3 regions of the Actinoallomurus acanthiterrae genome follow, and region 3 is predicted to be linked to each of the others. Evidence: predicted binding sites of a transcription regulator. Region 3 holds the regulator's gene; each other region holds the start of a gene.
What was found. Region 3 encodes LexA, which represses DNA repair genes until DNA is damaged. Its sites were predicted from a motif close to TCGAACANNTGTTCGA; they were not measured.
Positions count from the first base shown of each region.

Region 1: ACYVF7_RS43205 (SAV_6107 family HEPN domain-containing protein) is a predicted target of LexA. The motif match lies at 4,316-4,331, and genes of this name have one in related genera.
Region 2: recA (recombinase RecA) is a predicted target of LexA. The motif match lies at 4,430-4,445, and genes of this name have one in related genera.

Region 1 covers NZ_BAAHCO010000001.1:9,171,872-9,179,000, forward strand. Annotated here, with positions in the region: gene pyrR (bifunctional pyr operon transcriptional regulator/uracil phosphoribosyltransferase PyrR) at 1-204, opposite strand, end outside; gene bldD (transcriptional regulator BldD) at 757-1,251, shown strand; partial or broken gene ACYVF7_RS43200 (Cmx/CmrA family chloramphenicol efflux MFS transporter) at 2,150-3,359, shown strand; gene ACYVF7_RS43205 (SAV_6107 family HEPN domain-containing protein) at 3,714-4,097, opposite strand; gene ACYVF7_RS43210 (YbaK/EbsC family protein) at 4,440-4,904, shown strand; guanidine-III (ykkC-III) riboswitch at 5,133-5,194, shown strand; gene ACYVF7_RS43215 (DMT family transporter) at 5,205-5,519, shown strand; gene ACYVF7_RS43220 (hypothetical protein) at 6,510-7,031, shown strand; gene ACYVF7_RS43225 (hypothetical protein) at 7,028-7,129, shown strand, end outside.
Region 2 covers NZ_BAAHCO010000001.1:9,574,053-9,581,181, reverse strand. Annotated here, with positions in the region: gene ACYVF7_RS45090 (sensor histidine kinase) at 1-909, opposite strand, end outside; gene ACYVF7_RS45085 (response regulator transcription factor) at 923-1,594, opposite strand; gene ACYVF7_RS45080 (DUF2079 domain-containing protein) at 1,689-2,999, shown strand; gene ACYVF7_RS45075 (hypothetical protein) at 3,018-3,308, opposite strand; gene ACYVF7_RS45070 (ATP-grasp domain-containing protein) at 3,501-4,361, opposite strand; gene recA (recombinase RecA) at 4,567-5,697, shown strand; gene recX (recombination regulator RecX) at 5,756-6,553, shown strand; gene rny (ribonuclease Y) at 7,073-7,129, shown strand, end outside.
Region 3 covers NZ_BAAHCO010000001.1:3,187,159-3,194,287, forward strand. Annotated here, with positions in the region: partial or broken gene ACYVF7_RS15520 (cytochrome P450) at 1-606, shown strand, start outside; gene ACYVF7_RS15525 (hypothetical protein) at 662-904, shown strand; gene ACYVF7_RS15530 (SRPBCC family protein) at 901-1,371, shown strand; gene leuS (leucine--tRNA ligase) at 1,584-4,049, shown strand; gene lexA (transcriptional repressor LexA) at 4,097-4,801, opposite strand; gene nrdR (transcriptional regulator NrdR) at 5,420-5,884, shown strand; gene ACYVF7_RS15550 (vitamin B12-dependent ribonucleotide reductase) at 5,958-7,129, shown strand, end outside.

The DNA of each region.
Region 1 (7,129 bases), 6.0 Mb from region 3:
CACGTCGAGCGAACCCCACGGGACGGGGGTGCCTTCGACATCGGTGATCCGCTCGGCCAGCCGGGCGGCGAGCGTGACCCCCCGTGTCGGGATTCCGAGCAGGACGATGTCGCGGCCACCCTTGGTGCGTTCGAGGATCTCGTGGGCGATCCGAGTGAGCGCGCGCCGGATGTCGGGGGCCTCGAGAACGGTCTTGTGACTCACATCACTATCGGGTGACGGTCCGTGCGCGGGCACGGAGGCAGCACTCACCTCGATAACCTCCTTTCCCGCCTCTCTGGACGGGTCTTAAAGGACGTCGGGCGCTATCACGGTAGCAGCCCGGACGTACACGCCCCGCACCGGCACCGTCACGTTTTCGCTGGTGACGACGCTGCGCAAGCGCGCCGCCGGACGCCGGGCCGGGGATATGGCAAGCTTTTACCCAACGGTCGGCGGCCACCGCGGCGCCGGCCCACCGGGTCCCACGAGCCCCTGCGGGCAAGGGGTTCCGGACCCTCCGAGCCCCTCGTCGGAGCCCCTCAGAGCGCCGACTGTTTCGCCGCTTTTTTCCAATCAGCTTGACCTGGGGCTCTACCCGTTTTACCGTCACTGTCCGTAACCATCCCTGGAGATGGACCCCTCGGGCAGTCGGCCCCCCGGCCGGCTGAGAGTGCGCCTGCATGGGCACACCCGTCTCGGGGCGGCGGGGGTTCCCCGTCCGGGTCCCCTCCCGGGGCCACTATCGACGACGAGAAAGTGAGCCTGGGGGCCGCGATGCCGTCTGAATACGCTAAGGCTCTCGGCGCGAGACTTCGCGCCATCCGTACCCAGCAGGGCCTGTCCCTGCACGGTGTGGAAGAGAAATCACGTGGCCGCTGGAAGGCCGTCGTCGTGGGTTCGTACGAGCGGGGCGACCGCGCCGTCACCGTTCAGAAGCTGGCCGAGCTCGCCGAGTTCTATGGCGTGCCGGTGTCCGAGTTGCTCCCCGGCGGAGCCGCGCCGAGTCCGCTCGGCCCGACGCCGAAGCTCGTGATCGATCTCGAGCGACTCCAACAGCTTCCGAAGGACAAGGCCGGTCCCCTCGCCCGTTACGCCGCGACGATTCAGAGCCAGCGGGGCGACTACAACGGAAAGGTCCTGTCCATCCGGCAGGAGGATCTGCGTTCGCTGGCGGTGATCTACGACAAGTCACCGACGGAGCTCACCGAGGAGCTGATTGGCTGGGGCGTTCTCGATCCTGAGGCACGCCGCGCCGTCGAGGCGTTCTGATCCGATCTCCTGGTCATGCGGTCCCCTCGGATCGCCGCATGACCGATGCGTCGTGACGGAGCCCGTCCGGCATGCCACCGGACGGGTTTCTTCATACCCGCACGCGCCTCCCGGGGCGTGCTCCCCGACGTCACCGCGCCCTCTCAGCGCTGCCTGTGGCCGTCGGCGGGCGGAGGACCCGGACACGCCGACCGGTCTTCGCCGCCGGGACGATCTGGGCCACCACGACGGGCACGCCGTGCTGTGGGTGATCCGCAAAGGGCAGGACTAACGGGTGCCGGTGCCCGTCCCACCGGCGGTGGTACGGACCTTGACGGCGTACCTGCTGACGCGGCACGCCACCGCCCGGCCGCGAGCACCCTTCTGCAGCGCCGGGCGCCGACTGCCGACCATGCCGAGCCCGGCGTACGCGCGGCGGCAGGGCAACGGGGGGCGGATCCCGAACAGGGCCGGCCGCCAACACCGACGCGGCCTGCCGACTCAGCGGGCCCCGCGTGGTGGCCACGGTGACCTGGCCGTCCGCCAGGATGACGCCCGGCCGACGCGTGCACCGGGCCCAGGCGCGTAACGCGGTGGACGAGCAGGGCCGCCCGTCGCTACTGTGCGCACCATGTCGGGTCCTGAGGCGTCCAGACGCTAGCCGCCGGTCCATCGGTGGCTTCTCGTGATGTCCCGCGGCAGCGCCGTGGCTGAGGCCGCGCGCCCTTTCGCCGCCGGATCACCGTCGTACGGACCGGTTCTCCCCGGGAGGCCCATGACCTCGGCCGTCTTCGCGCCGAGCCTGGCCTCCTTCACCCGGTAGCGCCCGCCCCATCCCCCGCCGCGTCACGCGGTCGGTCCCGGATGCCGCGCCGGCGCGCCGTGTCCTCGTTCCGACGCGGTTGTGGAGTGTCCGCTCATGCCCTTCGTCATCTACGTCCTCGGCCTCGCCGTGTTCGCCCAGGGGACGTCCGAGTTCATGCTGTCCGGGCTGATCCCGGACATCGCCCGCGACCTGAAAGTGCCCATCCCCGCCGCCGGCGCGCTGACGTCGGCGTTCGCCGCGGGAATGATCGTGGGAGCGCCGCTGATGGCGGTCCTCAGCCTGCGCTGGCCCCGGCGGAGGGCTCTGCTCGCCTTCCTGATCGCGTTCGTGCTCGCGCACGTCGTCGGAGCGGTCACCAGCAGCTTCTCCGTGCTCCTGGCGACCCGGGTGCTCGGGGCGCTGGCGAACGCCGGTTTCCTCGCCGTCGGCCTCGCGACGGCCACCGCTCTGGTCCCGCCGAATGCCAAGGGGCGGGCGACGTCCGTCCTCCTGGGCGGCATCACGCTCGCGTGCGTCGCCGGTGTGCCCGGCCGGTGCCGTGCTCGGGCAGGCGCTCGGCTGGCGGTCGGCGTTCTGGGCCGTGGCCCTGATCTCCCTGCCGGCCGTCTTCGCGGTCCTCCGCTCGGTGCCGGGCACCTCGCGGGCGGCCGACGAGGCGCGTCCCAGCGCCCGGCGCGAACTGCGGGCCCTGCGGAGCCCGCGGCTGCTGGTCGTGCTGCTGCTGGCCGCGCTGGTGAACGCCGCCACCTTCTGCACGTTCACCTATCTGGCCTTGGTCGTCACCGCCGTCAGCGGCTTCTCCGAGGACTGGGTGCCGGGGACGCTGGCACTGTTCGGCCTCGGGTCGTTCGCCGGGGTGACGATCGGCGGACGCCTGTCCGACACGCGGCCGATGCGGGTCCTGGTTCCGGGCGGCATCACCCTGCTCACCGGGTGGGCGCTCCTGGCGGCGACCGCCGCCAGCCCGGTCGCCGCGCCGGCGCTGATCTTCGTCCAGGGAACCCTTTCGTTCGCCGTCGGCTCGACGCTGATCGCCCGGATTCTGTACGCGGCGACGGAGGCGCCCTCCCTCGGCGGATCCTTCGCGACCGCGGCGCTCAACGTGGGCGCGGCGGCCGGCCCCGCCGTCGGCGGCGCCACCATCGCCACCGGCCTCGGCTACCGCTCGCCGCTGTGGATCAGTGCCCTGCTCGTGGCGGCGGCGTTCGGCACGGCAGGCCTCGCCCAGGCCGTACGGCGCCTGCAGGCCGCAACACGCGAGGAGGCACAGGCCTCCCGGCCCACCGGGCGACCGGTTCGGTGACAGGGGTGCCCTCCGCAGGGGGCACGTGCCTCCGGAAGGGCTCGCCGCCGTAGTCACCGGGCGTTCGACACATAGCCCGCACCGCGCGGCGCAAGGTTCGCGCCGCGTGCTGCGCGTCCCAAGATTCGCATCGCGGCGCGCGGCCCGCAGGCACAGCGCACGGCGCGGCGCGGGGACCGGCGCGGGGCGCGCAGCACACGGCTTGCGGCAGGCGGCGTGCGCGGACAGAGCGCCGCCTGGCGGCGGCCGGGTGGCGTGAGCGGCCGCGCGGGTCCCGTCGCTTCGGGGGGAGGTCCACGACGGGACCCGCGGGCACGAACCGTGCTCCGGTGAAGAGCCGGTCCCCAGAGGGGTCTAGCCGGCGGCGGGCAGCATGGGCTGGCCCGGGACGCCGAGCGTGGTCTCGACGAGCGACACGAAGATCTCCGCGTCGCGTAGGAGCTCATCGGCCTCATCCGCGGTGACCGCGCGCGGCAGGCCGGCCTCCGCCGCGGCGCGTTTGTCGGCGCCGGCGGCGAAGAACGCCGCCCACTCGCGCAGTGCGGGCTCGGCCTCGGGGAGCAGCACCCAGACGCTGCGCGGTCTACCACGGGTGCGCGATCCGGGATCGGCGCGCTCGGCGAGCACGGCGGCGGCGGCGCGCAACGCCGCCAGGTGGGCCGCGACATAGCGCAGCGCCGGGGCGGCCGACTCCGCGGCCTCGATCAGGCCGCGCCGGGCCGTCTGGAGGAGTGACATCGCCGATGCGGCGGGCCTGCGCCGTGGCGCGGGACGAAGGGGGGCGGCAGTTGACGACCTTGCGGACATGACATGCCTCCTTCCGCTGCGGGCCCGAGGGCCCAGGGGGGCCGGGCGAAGCGCTTCCCCTCGCCCCGCCCGGCCGTCGTATCTCGCCCGGCATGCGCTGCCCGCGAGAGACGATCCCCTCGGCGCGGGCCGCGAGTCCCGCGCCGTACTCGAACACAAGTTCGAGCATGTACCTCAGTAAAGCGTCCGGCGCCGCATTCGTCAACGCGTTCGAATAGATGTGTCGTCGCAGTTCGGAACCTCTTACCTCGCCGCCGGCCGTAGGGTGCTGCCATGCACCCCAACGTCGAGCACGTCGCCGCCCGTCTGCGCGAACTGGGCGCCACCGGTCAGGTCCGCGAGCTTCCGGAGGCCGCCCCGACGGCCGCCACCGCAGCGGCTCAGCTCGGCTGCGACGTCGGCGCCATCGCGAACAGCCTGATCTTCGCCGCCGACGGCGAGCCGCTGCTCGTACTGACCAGTGGAGCGCACCGGGTGGACACCACCGGGCTCGCCGAGCGGATCGGCGTCGCCCGGATCAAGCGGGCGGACCCCGAGTTCGTACGGGCGGCCACCGGACAGCCCATCGGAGGCGTCGCACCCCTCGGCCACCCTCAGCCGGTCCGCACGCTCGTCGACGAATGGCTGGCCAAGTACGACGTCGTCTGGGCCGCCGCCGGACACCCGCACACCGTCTTCCCCACCTCGTACGAGGAGCTGCTCCGCCTGACCGGCGGCACGCCGACCGACGTCGCGTAGTCCACCACCCCACCGGAGAGATGCAGCCTTGAAGAAGCCGGGCCGAAGGGGCTGAACTCCGTGCCTATCGCGTGGAGAGATTCCGCACCGGTGTCGCGTCACGGCCGGTGGCACGTGGCGACGAGTCGGAGTGCCGTGGGCTGTCTGGTGCAGGGCGGCCGGCTCTTGATGACCAAGGCCACCCACGCTGGGCTGCCGAGCGCGCCGGGCGATGTGCGACAGTGGACGGTAGAGCCCGACAGGCTCCTGGACGAGGTGCGCCGTACCCAGTCATGACAAGACGACGCGGGGAGTCTTGTCATGGCATGGATCATTCTGGTGGTGTCCGGGATGCTGGAGGCGGTATGGGCGACCGCGCTCGGCAAATCGGAGGGGCTCACCCGCCCTGTGCCGAGCATCGTTTTCGGCCTCGGGCTGGTGCTGAGCATGACGGGCCTGGCCTTCGCGCTTCGGACGGTGCCCGTGGGCACCGGCTATGCGGTCTGGGTCGGCATCGGCGCGGTGCTCACCGTGACCTACGCCATGCTCTTCGACGGTGAATTCGCCGGCCCGCTCAAGCTGCTGCTGCTGGCCGGCATCGTCGGATGCGTGGCCGGGCTGAAGCTGACCCACTGAGTCAGTAAGGGATGCGCACGGTGGCTGGGCACCCGCCCCCGGCGACCGGCCAGCGCCTTCACGCGGGCGCGTGAGGCCGGCGGCCTCCGGGACGGCGGCGCGGTCGCCGGCGGGGTGCGGGCTGCGGCCGGCGGGCTGCGGCCGGCGGGCACCGCGCGGCGCGGACGCTCGTCGGCCTGGACTACGAGAACGCCGCGCAGCCACCACACCACTGGCGGATGCCGTAGCCCACAGCCCGACGCATGGGGGCCGGCGTGACCGGAGCCGGACGGTCGGTCACGGCATCGGGCCCGCGTCGTCGGGGACAACGGCCGACAGGCGGTGATACAACGGTCACCGGAGGCTTGAGCGCACTCTCCGGAGCTGGTGCCCTATGGCTGGACAGGACGGTCTGCGTGCCAGTGCGGCACGCGACAAGGACTTCGTCGGCATCGACACGGCCGCGATGGCTCAGCTGATCCAGCAGATGACGAGTGCTTCGAACGCCATCACCGCCTGGCTGCGCACGAACGCAGCGCTCCCCCCGAGCGTCCCGCGCACCGGACTGCGCCAGGCCGCGGCGGTCGAGAGCTGGGTCAGTGCGCAGCCGGGGATGCTGGGCCGGCGACGGGCCTACGCCGACGCACACCTGAGCAAGGGCGCCGCGGACATGCCCCGGGTCGGCGTGGGCCGGCTCGGTGGCCGTCCGGGCCGTACGACGCGGCCGGCGCCGGACACGCGGTCGGCCACTTCCCTGACGCGCACGCCGCGACCCGAGCGGGGGCCGCCGACGCCGCCGCGATCCACGGGGCGCTCAGCGCCCACCGTCCGATCCCGGCCGACGTCTGGAAGCGGCTGTCGGCCAACGCCGACGACCCCGACTACGTCAAGGGCCTCTACTCCCGTCTCGGCCCGGCCGGCAGCGCCGACCTGATCGCCGCGGCGCTGGGCCACGAGGCGCGCCTGGCCGCCGTCCGGGAGTCGCTGGGCCTGGCGAGCCATCATCTGCGGATGGACGAGAAATGGCTTCGCGAACTCCTCGACGAGGCGTCGCGGAAGGGCGTGCACGACGACGTCGTCCACATGCTGGAGCACGCCGGGCTCGACCGCCGCGCGAAGATCGCTCTCGGCCACATCGGGCTGACCCACCTGGCCGCGATCCCGCCCGGGCACCGGATCCCCACTCCGCGCCCGCCGCACGAGGCGATGGTCCGCCCGGCCGCGACAGACCCCGAGGCGGCAACCGAGCTCTACGCCCGTCACTCCGGAACCGTGCACCGCGCCTTGGCGGCCTGCCCGGACTCGGCGACGCTGCAGCACCTCGCCGGCCACGCCACAGCCGCGTCTGCCGCAGCCGGTCATGCCGCGGCCGCCCATCCGGCCGACGCCCACCATGGGACCACCGACGCCCAGGCCGCCGTGGCCGACACCCCCACCCACGTCGCGACCGACGCCCCCACCCATCTCACGGCCGCCCATCCGACCGGCGTCCACGGCGCGGCCACCGCGGACGCGGCAAAGGAGGACGCGTGACCGCCTATCCGCCCTCCCCGGCCACTCTCCGCCCGCCGACGGAGCCGCCGGCCGGTCCGCCGGGCAGTCCCGCCCAGCGGCCGAACCCGGAGTATGCC
Region 2 (7,129 bases), 6.4 Mb from region 3:
GTCCGAGGTCGTCGGTGTCGCCTGGGCGGGCGAGGCGAGCAAGAGGAGGTCCTCGGCCAGGCGCTGCAGGCGGTCGACGTCGGCCAGCGCCGTGGCGACCGTGCTGGGCCAATCCGTTCGCTCCGGGTAGGCCAGCGCGATCTCCAGCGAGTTGCGGAGGCCCGCCAGCGGTGTCCGCAGCTCGTGGGAGGCGTCGGCGACGAAGCGTTGCTGCCGGTGGTGGGCGTGTTCGAGCCGGTCGAGGGTCTCGTTGGTGGTCAGCGCGAGGCGGGTGATCTCGTCGCCGGTGGCCGGTACGGGGACCCGTTGGTCGAGCGCGTGGGCGCTGATGGCGGCCATCTTCGCCCGGATCGCCTCAACCGGCCGCAGGGCCCGGCCGGTGACGAACCAGGCGATCAGGCCGACGAACGGGACGGCGAACGGCAGGCCCCAGCCGAGCAGGCGATCGATCGTGGCGACGGCCGTCCTGGCGTCGGCCGTCGAAACGAGCACGTACACCGTCAGGCGCTGCGCCAGGCCGCCGCTGCCGGTCAGCTTCTCGATCCGGTCCGCGGGCAGCACCTCGGTGGTGCCGACGATGAACCGGCCCTTCCCGGGGACCGTGTGGATGCCCCACCCGACCCGCGGCGGGAACGCGGGGAGAGGCCGGTCCAGATCATCGCCGAAGACCGTACCGGCCACCATGGCGCGCCGCCCATCGGCGAGGACGACGGTGTAGGAGAAGTCGGTGCCGCGCGGCGTGGTGGCCCCCGATTCGAAGCTGTAGGTCAGCGAGAAGGCGTCGCGCGTAGCCTGCTCCCGCGCCGCGGTCATCCACTGGCCGCGGACGACGTCGCGGACCAACCAGCCGCCGGCACCGAAGACGACGGCGGCCGCGAGCGCCGCGCTCAGCGCGGCTCTTACCCGCACCGGCCTGAGCCGCCTAACCATGGGCGGTCACCAGCCGATAGCCGGCGCCGCGCACGGTCTGAATCATCGCCGGCCCGGACGGGAGCTTGCGGCGAAGGGTGCGGACGTAGACCTCGACGATGTTCACGTCGCCGTCGAACGCCTGGTCCCAGACCTCGTCGAGTATGTCGATCTTCGCGACCACTTCGTCCGGCCGGCGCACCAGGCACTCCAGCACGGCGAGCTCCTTCGCGGTGAGCCGTATCTCCGTCGCGCCGTAACGGCATCGGCGGGCGGCGAGGTCGAGTCGCAGGTCGCCGGCGGTCAGGACCGCCGGGCGGGTCGCGCCGCCGCGGCGCAGCAGCGCGCGCAGCCGGGCGAGGAGGACGACGTAGGAGAACGGCTTGCAGATGTAGTCGTCGGCGCCGGTGTCGAGCGCCTCCGCCTCGTCGTACTCGCCGTTCTTCGCGGTCAACATGAGGATCGGCACCGTGCTGCCGCTCCGGCGCAGCCGCGCGCAGACGGCGAAGCCGTTGAGACCCGGCAGCATGATGTCCAGGACGACCGCCGTGTAGGGATGGGTCAGCGCGAGACTCAGCCCCTCCCGGCCGTCATGGGCGACGTCGACCGCATACCCTTCGGCGCGCAGGCCATGGGTCAGCGTGGTCGCCAGCCGTTCGTCGTCTTCCACCAGCAACAACCGCATCGGGCCATTATGGCGGCATGGCGCCGTGCATTCCTGAAAGCGGCTTCAGGTTGCTTCAGCGGGAATTCAGCGCCGGTCGGCCAGTCTGCCCGCCATGTCATCTCCGCGGCTGCTCGCCTGCCTGCTGTTCGCCGCCTATTCCGCGCTTTCGGTGAACCGTCATCGGCAAATGCGGAGCACCGGATACGATCTTGGAATCTTCGAACAGGCGGTCCGCTCGTACGCCCATCTGCGCCCGCCGATCGCCGATCTTAAAGGGCCCGGCTTCAATCTGCTGGGCGACCATTTCCATCCGATCCTCATCCTCGCGGCGCCGTTCTACCGGGCATTCCCGAGCCCGGTCACACTGCTGGTCCTTCAGGCGGCGCTGCTCGCGCTGTCGGCCGTGCCGGTGACGCGCCTCGCGATCGACTTCTGCGGGCACCGCGCCGGCGTCTGCCTCGGCCTGGCGTACGGCCTGTCCTGGGGGATTCAGCAGGCCGTCGTGTTCGACTTTCACGAGATCGCCTTCGCGGTGCCACTGCTCGCCCGCAGCGTGGAACTGCTCGCCCGGCGACGCCGGCACGCCGCCGCCGGCTGGGCGCTGCCGCTCCTGCTGGTAAAGGAGGACCAGACGTTCATCGTCGCGGCGATCGGGGTGTACATCTTCTGGCAGGGTCAGCGCCGCCTCGGCGCGCTCGTCACCGCTGCCGCGGTCGCGGCCGGCGCGCTCGCCGTCCTCGTCGTCATCCCGGCGTTCAACCCGCGCCATTCCTATCCGTACGGAAAGACCGCGGGATCCATTTCCTCCTTGCCGGTTCCGGCGACCAAGGAAGAGACCGTACTGGCATTGCTCGCGCCTACCCTTTTCTTCGCGCTGCGCTCTCCGCTGGTACTCCTCACGACTCCGTCTCTGCTCGCGCGATTCTGGACGACCAATCCGGTCTTCTGGGGCACCCGGTTCCATTACAACGCCGTGCTGATGCCCATCATTTTCATCGCCTTCGCCGACGGCCTGGCCCGGATGCGAGGGAGCGACCGTGCCACCGTACTGCGGGGCGCCCGTGTCGCACCGATCCTCGCCCTCGTCATCGCGATGTGCGTTCCGCAACCACTCTGGAGGGTGCTCGACCCTGCCTCCTGGCGGGTGCCGCAACAGGTCAGGACCGCCGAAGCACTATTGAGGATCATCCCCGACGGAGCGGACGTGGCCGCCGCCAACCGCATCGCACCGCAGCTCACCGGCCGCTGCCGGGTGTTCCGCTTCCTCAGCGCGCCCACCCCGAAGCTCCGCCCCGAATGGGTCGCGACCACCGGCGCGCCGTACGAGCGGTCGATGATCGCGGACCTGCCCTCACTGGGCTACGGCGTCGTGGCCCGGGCCACCGGCATCACCATCTACCGCCGGACCGACGGCAGGCCCTGACCGCGTGCGACGGAACCCTCAGTGCCGTCGGGTGCGGGTCCGGCTGCGACTTGTCGATCCGTGGTGGGTCGACCCGCCGGTCGAGTGATGTGTGGTGCTCTTCGACCGCGTCGTGGTCTTGCGGGAGCCGCCCTGGAGGACGCGGCCGCCGCGCGAGACGATCCTGCCGCGCGGACGGGTCCAGATGCCCCGGGAGACGTACCCGCTGCGGTACCGACCTCGGTAGTACCAGCGATAGCGGCCGCCCGAGCCGCCGTTGTCGCAGTACCAGTCGGACACGACGCGGTACGAGGAGCCGGCGGCGCCCACATGTCGACGCAGTAGGCGTTCGTCGGACGTGAGGAACAGGCGACGAGCGAGAGCGACAGCACGCTCACGACGGTGAGGTACGCGGCGCCGGAGCGCGCGAGCCGCCGGGGGACATTCGGGCGCATTGCCGCGAGCCTCCACGAAAGGGATCAATGGCCCGGCAAGTGTAGAGCCGGGGTTCCCGGCGGGGCACTACCTGATCGGGAAGCTCAGGTACAGATCCGCCGGTTCGGCGACCGACGGCAGATCGCTGACCTGTCCGTCGCCGACCTCGACCACCCGCCAGACCCCGTCCGCCCGCCGGGCCAGGTCCGTGGTGATGAACCGGCAGCCCAGCGCCCGTACGCACGGGGCGATCGGGTCCGCCTGCGGGCGGGGGTGGCGGTCCGGTGTGTCCGGGTGCGGCCCCATCAGCACAGGTTCGCCGTCGACCCACCACACGCGGGCCTCGCCGTCCTCGAACCGCTCGTACTCGCGGATGACGATGCCGCCGGCGAGGAAGTCGCCCTGCCGCTCGACGAAGCGGGCGACGACCGCGTGCAGCCGCTCCACGTCGGCGAGCTCGGGGATGAAGCAGGCCTCGTCCCACTCGTGCTTGCGCGACTTCACGTAGTCCTTCACGACCGCCGGCCCAGAGCCCAGCGGGCGTACGAGCTCGGCCAGCTTGTCCGCCGCCGGCGTCGCGCCGGGGGACAGGGACAGCCATACGCTCGCCGGGGTGACGCCCGCGAAGGTGTCGTACCAGCCGGGCAGCTCGTGCGCCTTCTCATAGCCGTCGGGCGGGACCGCCAGAACGACGTTCCGGGCGGCCAGGGCGGCCGCGAGCGCGGCGTACTGCGTCGAGGTGGTCATCCAGCCGCGGTACCACGTGGTCCCCAGGCCGTCGGGCACCTGGCGTACGGCCGCGGCCGCGTCGCCGCGCTGCAGCGCGTCGTGGTCGATGAGCGCGACGGACCCGCCGAGCGCGCGTACGGCCTCGGCCTCTCGGGCGAAGTGCTCATCGACCCGCCGGGGATTCAGCGGGTCGGCGCACATGAGGATGGTCACCGGCATGATCCTGACCCTCAGCGTAGGGCAAGACACCCCGTCTTTCCCCGGTGAATCGGCGCGTCCGTTCATGATCGAACGTGTGTTCGGCTAGAGTGAAGGAAGCGACGACATTGTCCACAGTGGTGGCCGGGCCCTCGAAAAATGTCGGCGGGTCCCCGTAACGTCGCTCCCGACAACAGCAGGCACCGACCCGACAGGGACACCTCACATGGCAGCAAACGATCGCGAGAAGGCCCTCGAAGCGGCGCTCGCGCAGATCGAGCGGCAGTTCGGCAAGGGTTCCGTCATGCGGCTGGGCCAGGAGGGGCGCCCCCCGGTAGAGGTGATCCCGTCCGGTTCGATCGCCCTCGACGTCGCCCTGGGCATCGGCGGTTACCCGCGCGGCCGCGTGGTCGAGATCTACGGTCCGGAGTCCTCCGGTAAGACGTCCCTCGCCCTGCACGCCGTGGCCAGCGCGCAGAAGGCGGGCGGCATCGCCGCGTTCGTCGACGCCGAGCACGCGCTCGACCCCGAGTACGCGAAGAAGATCGGCGTCGACATCGACGCCCTCCTTGTCTCCCAGCCCGACACGGGTGAGCAGGCCCTCGAGATCACCGACATGCTGATCCGCTCCGGCGCGATCGACGTCGTCGTCATCGACTCCGTCGCGGCCCTCGTGCCCCGCGCGGAGATCGAGGGCGAGATGGGCGACAGCCACGTCGGCCTCCAGGCCCGCCTCATGTCCCAGGCCCTCCGCAAGCTCACCGGCGCCATCAACCAGACCAAGACCACCGCGGTCTTCATCAACCAGCTGCGGGAAAAGGTCGGCGTCATGTTCGGCTCGCCGGAGACGACCACCGGTGGCAAGGCGCTGAAGTTCTACGCGTCGGTGCGGCTGGACGTGCGGCGGATCGAGACGATGAAGGACGGCACGGACGCGGTCGGCAACCGCACCCGCGTCAAGGTCGTCAAGAACAAGATGGCCCCGCCGTTCAAGGTGGCCGACTTCGACATCCTCTACGGCGTCGGCATCAGCCGCGAGGGCGGCCTGATCGACATGGGCGTCGAGCACGGCTTCGTGCGCAAGTCCGGCGCCTGGTACACCTACGAGAACGACCAGCTCGGTCAGGGCAAGGAGAACGCCCGGCGGTTCCTCAAGGAGAACCCGGACATCGCCGACGAGATCGAGAAGAAGATCAAGGAGAAGCTCGGCGTGGGTCCGCGGCTCGACGCCGAGGCCGAGCCGGCGGGCGCTCCCGCGGCTCCGGCGGCGGCCGCGTCGGCGGCGGCATCGGCGGCTGCGGCCAAGCCCGCACCGGCCAAGCGGGCGGCGAAGACCCCGAAGCCGGGAGACGTGTGATCCCGGGTCGTCCTTCGGAAGGACCCGAGGGGCCGACCCGTGATGTGTGGGGTGTCTCATGAGCGCTCCTGACGAGCGTTCCGCGAACACTCCTGAGGGGTGGCGGCGTCCCGCTCCGCGACGGGCCGATTCCGGCGCGGAGATCTTCCCTGGTGACGCCGCCACCGCTCAGGACGACGACGGCGGCGGCGAGTCCGCCCGCGGCGGATCGGCGCGGCGGGGCCGGAGACGAGGGCGCCGTCCCACGGGGGCGACGTCCGGGCGCTCCGGCGAAGGATCCGCGACTGGGCGCTTTCCCGAGGGGCCGACGCCCGAGGGGCCGACGCCCGGGAGCGCGGCGGCGCAGGGGCCGCCCGCCGACCCCGAGGCGGTGGCGCGCGAGATCTGCCTGCGGCAGCTGTCGTTCGCCCCGAAGACCCGGGCGCAGCTCGCCGACGCGTTGCGCCGCAAGGGCGTGCCCGACGACGTCGCCGAGCGAGTGCTGAGCCGTTACTCCGAGGTCGGGCTGATCGACGACGCGGCCTTCGCGCGGGCCTGGGTGGAGTCACGCCACGCCGGTCGCGGGCTGGCCCGGCGGGCGCTCGCGGCCGAGCTGCGGCGGCGCGGCGTCGCCGACGAGACGGTCAGCGAGGCGGTGGAGGAGCTCGGCCCGGAGCAGGAGGAGGCGGCGGCCCGCGAGCTCGTCGCCCGCAGACTGCCGGGCACCCGGGGCCTGGATCCGGTCAAGCGCACCCGGCGGCTGATGGGCATGCTCGCGCGCAAGGGCTACTCCGGGGGTCTCGCGTACCGCGTGGTCCGTGAGGCGCTCGAGGCCGAGGGCGCCGACGACCTTCCTGACCTGTCCTTTGACGACTGATCGTCCGCGTGCCGTCGTCGCGGCGTTCGCCGTCCCCGGTGGGGCCGGTCGACGCGTGCGGCCGCCACCGGCCCTACGCCTTCACCGCTCGTCTGGCCGACGAGTCGGAGCACTGTCAGGGGTACCCCGTCCCTGACATGCCCGTGACATGGACCGTGACAAGAAAGATCTAGCGAATCGTCCGGAACGCGTGGTCTTTCCTTGCCCATTACCTCTTGGCCGCTTACGGTTACCGCAGTGAGGTGTTACTCCGCGCAGTGCGGATTGCCATAGGACTGACCGCGTTCGACCACGTGAAAGGTGTTGTGTCCCCGGCTCGCCGATGCCGGTGGTTCGCATAGCAGGGTTCTGGAACGGTCCGGAGCCCCCTTTGATCCTGCGCGTCCGGCGCTCGCCCGGAGGCGCCGGTCGCGGCCGTCCCGGTGAGACCGCATCGCGTGTCCGTAACCCCTCGCGTCGCATCGCCGGCACCGGGTGCCCCCTGGTGGCGCAGCGTCGAGGAAAGGGGTCAGCGCCGTGATGTACGTCGTGATAGGTGCGGCACTGGTCGTGATCCTGGCGCTCGCCGTCCTCGTC
Region 3 (7,129 bases):
GGCCGGCGCCGCCGCAACGAGCCGACCGGTGATCTCATCTCGGCCCTGGTCAACGCGAACATCGACGGCGAGTCGCTGACCGACCAGGAACTCGGCTCCTTCTTCATCCTCCTGGTCGTCGCCGGCAACGAGACCACGCGCAACGCCATCGCGCACGGCCTGCACCTGCTCACCGCCAATCCGGAGCAGCGGGAACTCCTCGCCTCGGACTTCGAGCGCTACATCCCGGGCGCCGTCGAGGAGATCGTGCGGTACGCCTCGCCGGTCATCTGGATGCGGCGCACCGCGACCCGCGACACCGAGCTGAACGGCCATGAGTTCAAGGCCGGGGACAAGCTGCTGCTGTACTACTGGGCGGCCAACCGGGACGAGACCGTCTTCACCGACCCGGAAGTCTTCGACATCACCCGGGATCCCAACCCGCACGTGGGCTTCGGCGGCCCAGGCCCGCACTTCTGCCTCGGCGCGCACCTGGCCCGCAGGGAGGTCACCGTGATGTTCCGCGAGCTGTTCCGGCGGGCTCCGGGCATTCGCGCCACTGGCGAGCCCGACCGCCTGCTCTCCAACTTCATCAACGGCATCAAGCACCTGCCCTACGCCGTCTGACGCGTGACACGGGTACGGCGCGGCGTCGTACCCGTGATCATGTTATCTTGGTAACATGGTAACAGTTGAGCGCGTCCAGACGGGGCTGCGGATCGAGCGCAACACCCTGAAGGTCCTCAAGGCGCTCGCCGAGTATCTCGACATGCCCCTGGGCGAGCTGGTCGAAGGCGTCGTCCTGCACGCCTTCGAGGGAAAGGCGCCCTTCTCCCCGGAGACACTGCGAAAGGTCGAGCAGCTCACGTCGGTGTACGGTCTGACGCTGACTGCCGCCGACGCGCACCGGCTGGAGGAGAGATGACGGCCGATCCCGGACGCCGTGATCCGGCCCCCGCCGCTCGGCACCGCCTCACCGGCACGATCCGCGTCGGCCTCCCCCCCGAGGAGGCCTTCCGCCTGTTCACCCCGGTAGGCGAACGAGACTGGGTGGACGGCTGGGACCCGCGCTTCCCGGTGCCGACCGAGGACGACACCGCGCCGGGCACGGCGTTCGAGACGGCGGCCCACGGCCGGGTGACCACCTGGGTGGTCACGGCCCGCGAGCCCGGGCGCGCCGTCTCGTACGCCCGCGTCACCCCCGGCGCCCAGGCCGGGACCGTGTCCGTCGTCCTGGACGGCGAGGACGGCCCCGGAACGCGGGTGACCGTCACCTACGAGCTCACCGCGCTGACCGAGGCCGCGCAGGACGAGCTCCGCCACTTCGCCGCCGGTTACCCGGACTTCCTCCGGTCCTGGGAGCGGGCGATCGGTGTCGCGCTGGGGCTCTGACGCCCCACCGGCGCCGCTGGTCCGCGGTGACCACAAATCGCCCGGTGTCCTTGCGTCTGCGATAGTCTTGAGGTATGCGATCTCGGCTGCTCCTTAGCCGGCCGCGTTGACCTGAGCCGTCAACGCGGCAGCCCCTCCTGCGCGAGGGGCGTTCTCATGCAAGGAGCGCGTTCATCCGCTAGCCGAAGCCGTGCGAATCAGACGAGGAATCCATGACAGGCGCCGACGAGAACTACGACCCACGGACGATCCAGGACAAGTGGCAGGCCCGGTGGGAGGAACTGAAGCCCTTCGCGGCGAGCGAGGACCCCGATGACGATCGGCCTCGCAAGTACGCGCTGGACATGTTCCCGTACCCCTCCGGCGATCTTCACATGGGTCACGCCGAGGCGTTCGGGATCGGCGACGTCATCGCCCGCTACTGGCTGCAGAAGGGGTACAACGTCCTGCACCCCATCGGCTGGGACTCCTTCGGTCTGCCGGCGGAGAACGCCGCGATCAAGCGCAATTCCCACCCCGCCGAGTGGACGTACACCAACATCGACACCCAGGCGGAGTCTTTCAAGCGCTACGCGATCTCATTCGACTGGTCGCGCCGACTGCACACCTCCGACCCGGAGTACTACCGCTGGAACCAGTGGCTGTTCCTGCGCTTCTACGAGCGAGGCCTGGCCTACCGCAAGGGCGGGCAGGTCAACTGGTGCCCCAAGGACCAGACGGTGCTGGCCAACGAGCAGGTCGTCAACGGACACTGTGAGCGGTGCGGCTCGCTGGTCGAGAAGCGCGTCCTGACGCAGTGGTACTTCAAGATCACCGAGTACGCCGACCGGCTGCTGACCGACATGGCGGGCCTGGAGTGGCCCGAGCGGGTGCTGCTGATGCAGCGCAACTGGATCGGCCGCTCGGAGGGCGCGGACGTCGCCTTCCAGATCGAGGGGCGCGCGGAGCCGGTCACCGTCTACACGACCCGGCCGGACACCCTGTTCGGCGCGACGTTCTTCGTCGTCGCCGCGGACGCCGCGCTGGCCGATGAGATCTGCGCGCCGGAGCAGCGCGCCGAGTTCGAGGCCTACCGCGACGCCGTAGGGCGCGAGTCGGAGATCGAGCGGCTGTCCGCCGACCGGGAGAAGACCGGCGTCTTCCTGGGCCGCTACGCGATCAACCCGGTGAACGGCGAGCGCATCCCCGTGTGGGCCTCCGACTACGTCCTGGCGGAGTACGGCCACGGCGCGATCATGGCGGTGCCCGCCCACGACCAGCGCGACCTGGACTTCGCCCGCAAGTTCGGCCTGCCGGTCCGCGTCGTCGTCCAGACGGGTGAGACGGACCCGGCCGAGACCGGGGTCGCCACCCCCGGCGAGGGCGAGCTGGTCAACTCCGGGCCCCTGAATGGCCTGACCAAGTCCGCCGCCATCCCGCGGATCGTCGAGGTCCTGGAGGAGAAGGGCCTGGGCAAGGCATCCGTCAACTACCGGCTGCGCGACTGGCTGATCTCCCGGCAGCGGTTCTGGGGCACGCCGATCCCGATCATCCACTGCGACGCGTGCGGCGAGGTCCCCGTCCCCGACGAGCAGCTGCCGGTGCGCCTGCCGGACGACCTGCGCGGCGCCGACCTGGCGCCGAAGGGCGTGTCGCCGCTGGCGGCGGCCGACAACTGGGTGAACGTCGAGTGCCCCAAGTGCGGCGGCCCGGCCAAGCGCGACACCGACACGATGGACACCTTCGTCGACTCGTCCTGGTACTTCCTGCGCTACTGCTCGCCGGACTACACCGACGGGCCGTTCGACGTGGAGAAGGTGCGCCGGTGGATGCCGGCCGACCAGTACACCGGCGGTGTCGAGCACGCCATCCTGCACCTGCTGTACGCGCGGTTCTTCACCAAGGTGCTGTACGACATGGGGATGGTGGACTTCACCGAGCCGTTCAACCGGCTGGTCAACCAGGGCCAGGTCATCCTGAACGGCTCCGCGATGTCCAAGACGACCGGCAACCTGGTCGACCTGGGCGAGCAGATCGCCGAGTACGGCGTCGACGCCGTGCGGCTGACGATGCTCTTCTCCGGCCCGCCGGAGGACGACATCGACTGGGCCGACGTGTCCCCGTCCGGTTCGGTGAAGTTCCTGGCTCGCGTGCACCGGGTCGCCGCCGACGTGACCTCCGAGCCCGGGGCCGACCCGGCGGCCGGGGACGTCGAGCTGCGCAAGATGACGCACCGGACGATCGACGAGGTCACCAGGCTGGTCGAGGCGCACCGGTACAACGTCGCGATCGCGCGGATGATGGAGCTGACCTCCGCCGCCCGTAAGACGATCGACGCCGGCCCGGGAGGCGCCGACCCGGCGGTGCGGGAGGCGGCCGAGACTCTGGCGGTCATGCTGTCGCTGGTCGCGCCGTACACCGCCGAGGAGCTCTGGGAGCGGCTGGGCCGTACCGCTCCGGTGACCAAGGCGGGGTGGCCGACGGCCGAGCCCGCGCTGCTGGTTCAGGAGTCGGTCACCTGCGTCGTGCAGGTGGCGGGCAAGGTCCGCGACCGCCTGGAGGTGTCCCCGGACATCGCCGAGGGCGACCTGGAGCGGCTGGCCCTGGACTCGGAGAAGATCCGGGCCGCACTGGGCGACCGGGGCGTGCGTAAGGTCATCGTGCGCGCCCCGAAGATCGTGAACATCGTGCCCGCCTAACGGGCGAATCCACCCGGGTCGGTGCGATCTCGCCGACCCGGGTGGGATCACATCTTGCGCAGGACCGCCACCACGCGGCCGAGGATCGTGGCGTCGTCGCCGGGGATCGGGTCGTACGCCGGGTTGTGCGGCATCAGCCAGACCTTGTCGTCGCGCCGCTTGAGCGTCTTGACGGTGGCCTCGCCGTCGATCATCGCCGCGACGATGTCGCCGTTCTCCGCGACGGGCTGCTGACGCACGACGACCCAGTCGCCGTCGGCGATGGCGGCCTCGATCATCGAGTCACCGGTGACGTTCAGCAGGAAGTGCGTGCCCTCGCCGACGAGCTGCCTGGGCAGCGCGAAGACGTCCTCGACGGCCTCCTCGGCGAGGATCGGGCCACCGGCGGCGATGCGGCCGACGAGCGGGACGTACGCGGGGGCGGGGCGCGTCGAGGCCTCCTGGCCATTGGTGATCTCGTACGCCTCGTGCTCGGGCTCGGCGGCGACCGCCGAGGATCCGGGCATGCGGACGACCACCGCGCGCGGCCGGTTCGGGTCGCGCAGCAGGAAGCCCTTGCGCTGCAGGGTGCGGAGCTGGTGGGAGACGCTCGAGGTGCTGGTCAGCCCGACGGCCTCGCCGATCTCGCGCATCGAGGGCGGGTAGCCGCGCCGCTGGACCGAGTCCCTGATCACCTCCAGCACCTTGCGCTGGCGGACCGTCAGCCCGCTCTCGTCGCCTGGGCCGTCCGGCATTTCCCGAACCTTGCTCATGGTGTCTCCGATGGATGTCTTCTCGCGGTGACGCGCGGCCGCCGGTATTTCACTCCCGTAGAGGGACGTTATCGCTTCTCCGGGAAATGATCAAACAGGTGTTCGAAAAATGTGGAATTTTACGGTCCGGGGCTATGTTGCCTTTAGTTCGTACACGTGTTCGATAATAATTCTTGTGCGGGCGTTGGTGAAGGGCGGATGTCGTCATCGGGCGCCGGTGTGCCGAAGGGGGTGGTCGCCGTCGTGTGTCCGGGCGGGACATGGCAGGCTTGGCCGCCGGGGGTGCGCCCGCGCGAGAGCGCCGGCGCAATGTGATCCACTTCACCGTTTCGGCCGTCGGCGGCGTCTCCGCAGGTCAATGAGGGAGACGTGTGCCCTGGCGGCGGGTCGCCGCGCCCGGAGGAGGGCGCGACACGCCGTAAGAGGCGGCGGATCTCCTCGTGAGCGGGCTCTTCGCGTCAGGTGCCTCGTGTGGGTTGCGATGCCCTCGGTCGGGCTCTACGGTTGGACCACAACATCTAGTAGTTACATGGATGTAGTTCACCATAGGTTGTGGTTACAAGGTGAGGTTCGCGTAGAAGACGCGTGACTCGCTGTCAGGGGGAGGAGTCCGGAGGCATGCACTGCCCGTTCTGCCGACACACCGACAGCCGAGTCATCGACAGCCGGGCGACCGACGACGGATCCGCCATCCGGCGCCGTCGCTCGTGCCCGGAGTGCGGTCGTCGCTTCACCACCCAGGAGACGGTCCTCATGATGGTCGCCAAGCGCAGTGGCGTCACCGAGCCGTTCTCCCGGGAGAAGATCATCGCCGGAGTGCGCCGGGCATGTCAGGGCCGTCCCGTGAACGAGGACGCGCTCGCCATGCTCGGGCAGCGGGTCGAGGAGGCGATCCGGGCGACCGGGAACGCCGAGATTCCCTCGCACCAGATCGGGCTGGCGATCCTCGGACCGCTCCGTGAACTCGACGAGGTCGCGTACCTGCGATTCGCCTCCGTCTACCGGGGGTTCGAGACGCTCGACGACTTCGCCAAGGAAATCGAATCGCTGCGCGTGGCGAACGACGGCGACGCCCTGTCCTAGGGCGGCGCCCGCGCCGCGGGCTTGTACGGGTAATCCTGGAGGTGGGCCTGGTGTGCCCGAGAAGGGGGATGTCATGACAGAGACGGTGAGCGGCTCAGCCCGACGGGGGAAGGCGAGCCGCAAGGGCGTGAAGATGGAGCGCATCTTCACGCGGCCGGGCGTCCACCCGTACGACGACGTCAAGTGGGAGCGGCGCGACGTCGTCATGACCAACTGGCGCGACGGGTCGGTGAACTTCGAGCAGAAGGGCGTCGAGTTCCCCGCGTCCTGGTCCGTCAACGCGGTCAACATCGTCACGTCGAAGTACTTCCGCGGCGCCGTGGGCACCCCGCAGCGCGAGTGGAGCCTGAAGCAGCTGGTCGACCGGGTCGTCGGGGTCTACACCGAGACCGGCGTCAAGAACGGCTACTTCGCCTCCGACGAGGACGCCGAGATCTTCGACCACGAGCTGAAGCACGCCCTGGTCAACCAGGTGTTCAGCTTCAACTCGCCGGTCTGGTTCAACGTCGGCACGGCCTCTCCCCAGCAGGTCAGCGCCTGCTTCATCCTGTCGGTGGACGACACGATGGAGGCGATCCTGGACTGGTACAAGGAAGAGGGCGTCATCTTCAAGGGCGGCTCCGGGTCGGGTGTGAACCTCTCCCGCATCCGCTCCAGCAAGGAGCTGCTGTCCTCCGGCGGCACCGCGAGCGGCCCGGTGTCGTTCATGCGCGGCGCCGACGCCTCCGCGGGCACCATCAAGTCCGGTGGCGCGACCCGCAGGGCGGCGAAGATGCTCGTCCTCGACGTCGACCACCCCGACGTCGAGGAGTTCATCGAGACCAAGGCGCGCGAAGAGGACAAGATCCGCGCGCTCCGCGACGCCGGCTTCGACATGGACCTCGGCGGCAAGGACATCGTCAGCGTCCAGTACCAGAACGCCAACAACTCCGTCCGTGTCTCCGACGAGTTCATGCGCGCGGTCGAGTCGGGCGACTCCTTCGGCCTGCGCGCCCGCCGTACGGGCGAGGTCATCGAGCGGGTCGACGCCAAGGGCCTGTTCCGCAAGGTCGCCAAGGCGGCCTGGGAGTGCGCGGACCCGGGCATCCAGTACGACGACACGATCAACGACTGGCACACCAACCCCGAGACCGGGCGCATCACGGCCAGCAACCCGTGCTCGGAGTACATGAGCCTGGACAACTCGTCCTGCAACCTCGCCAGCATCAACCTGCTGAAGTTCCTGGGCGAGGACAACACCTTCGA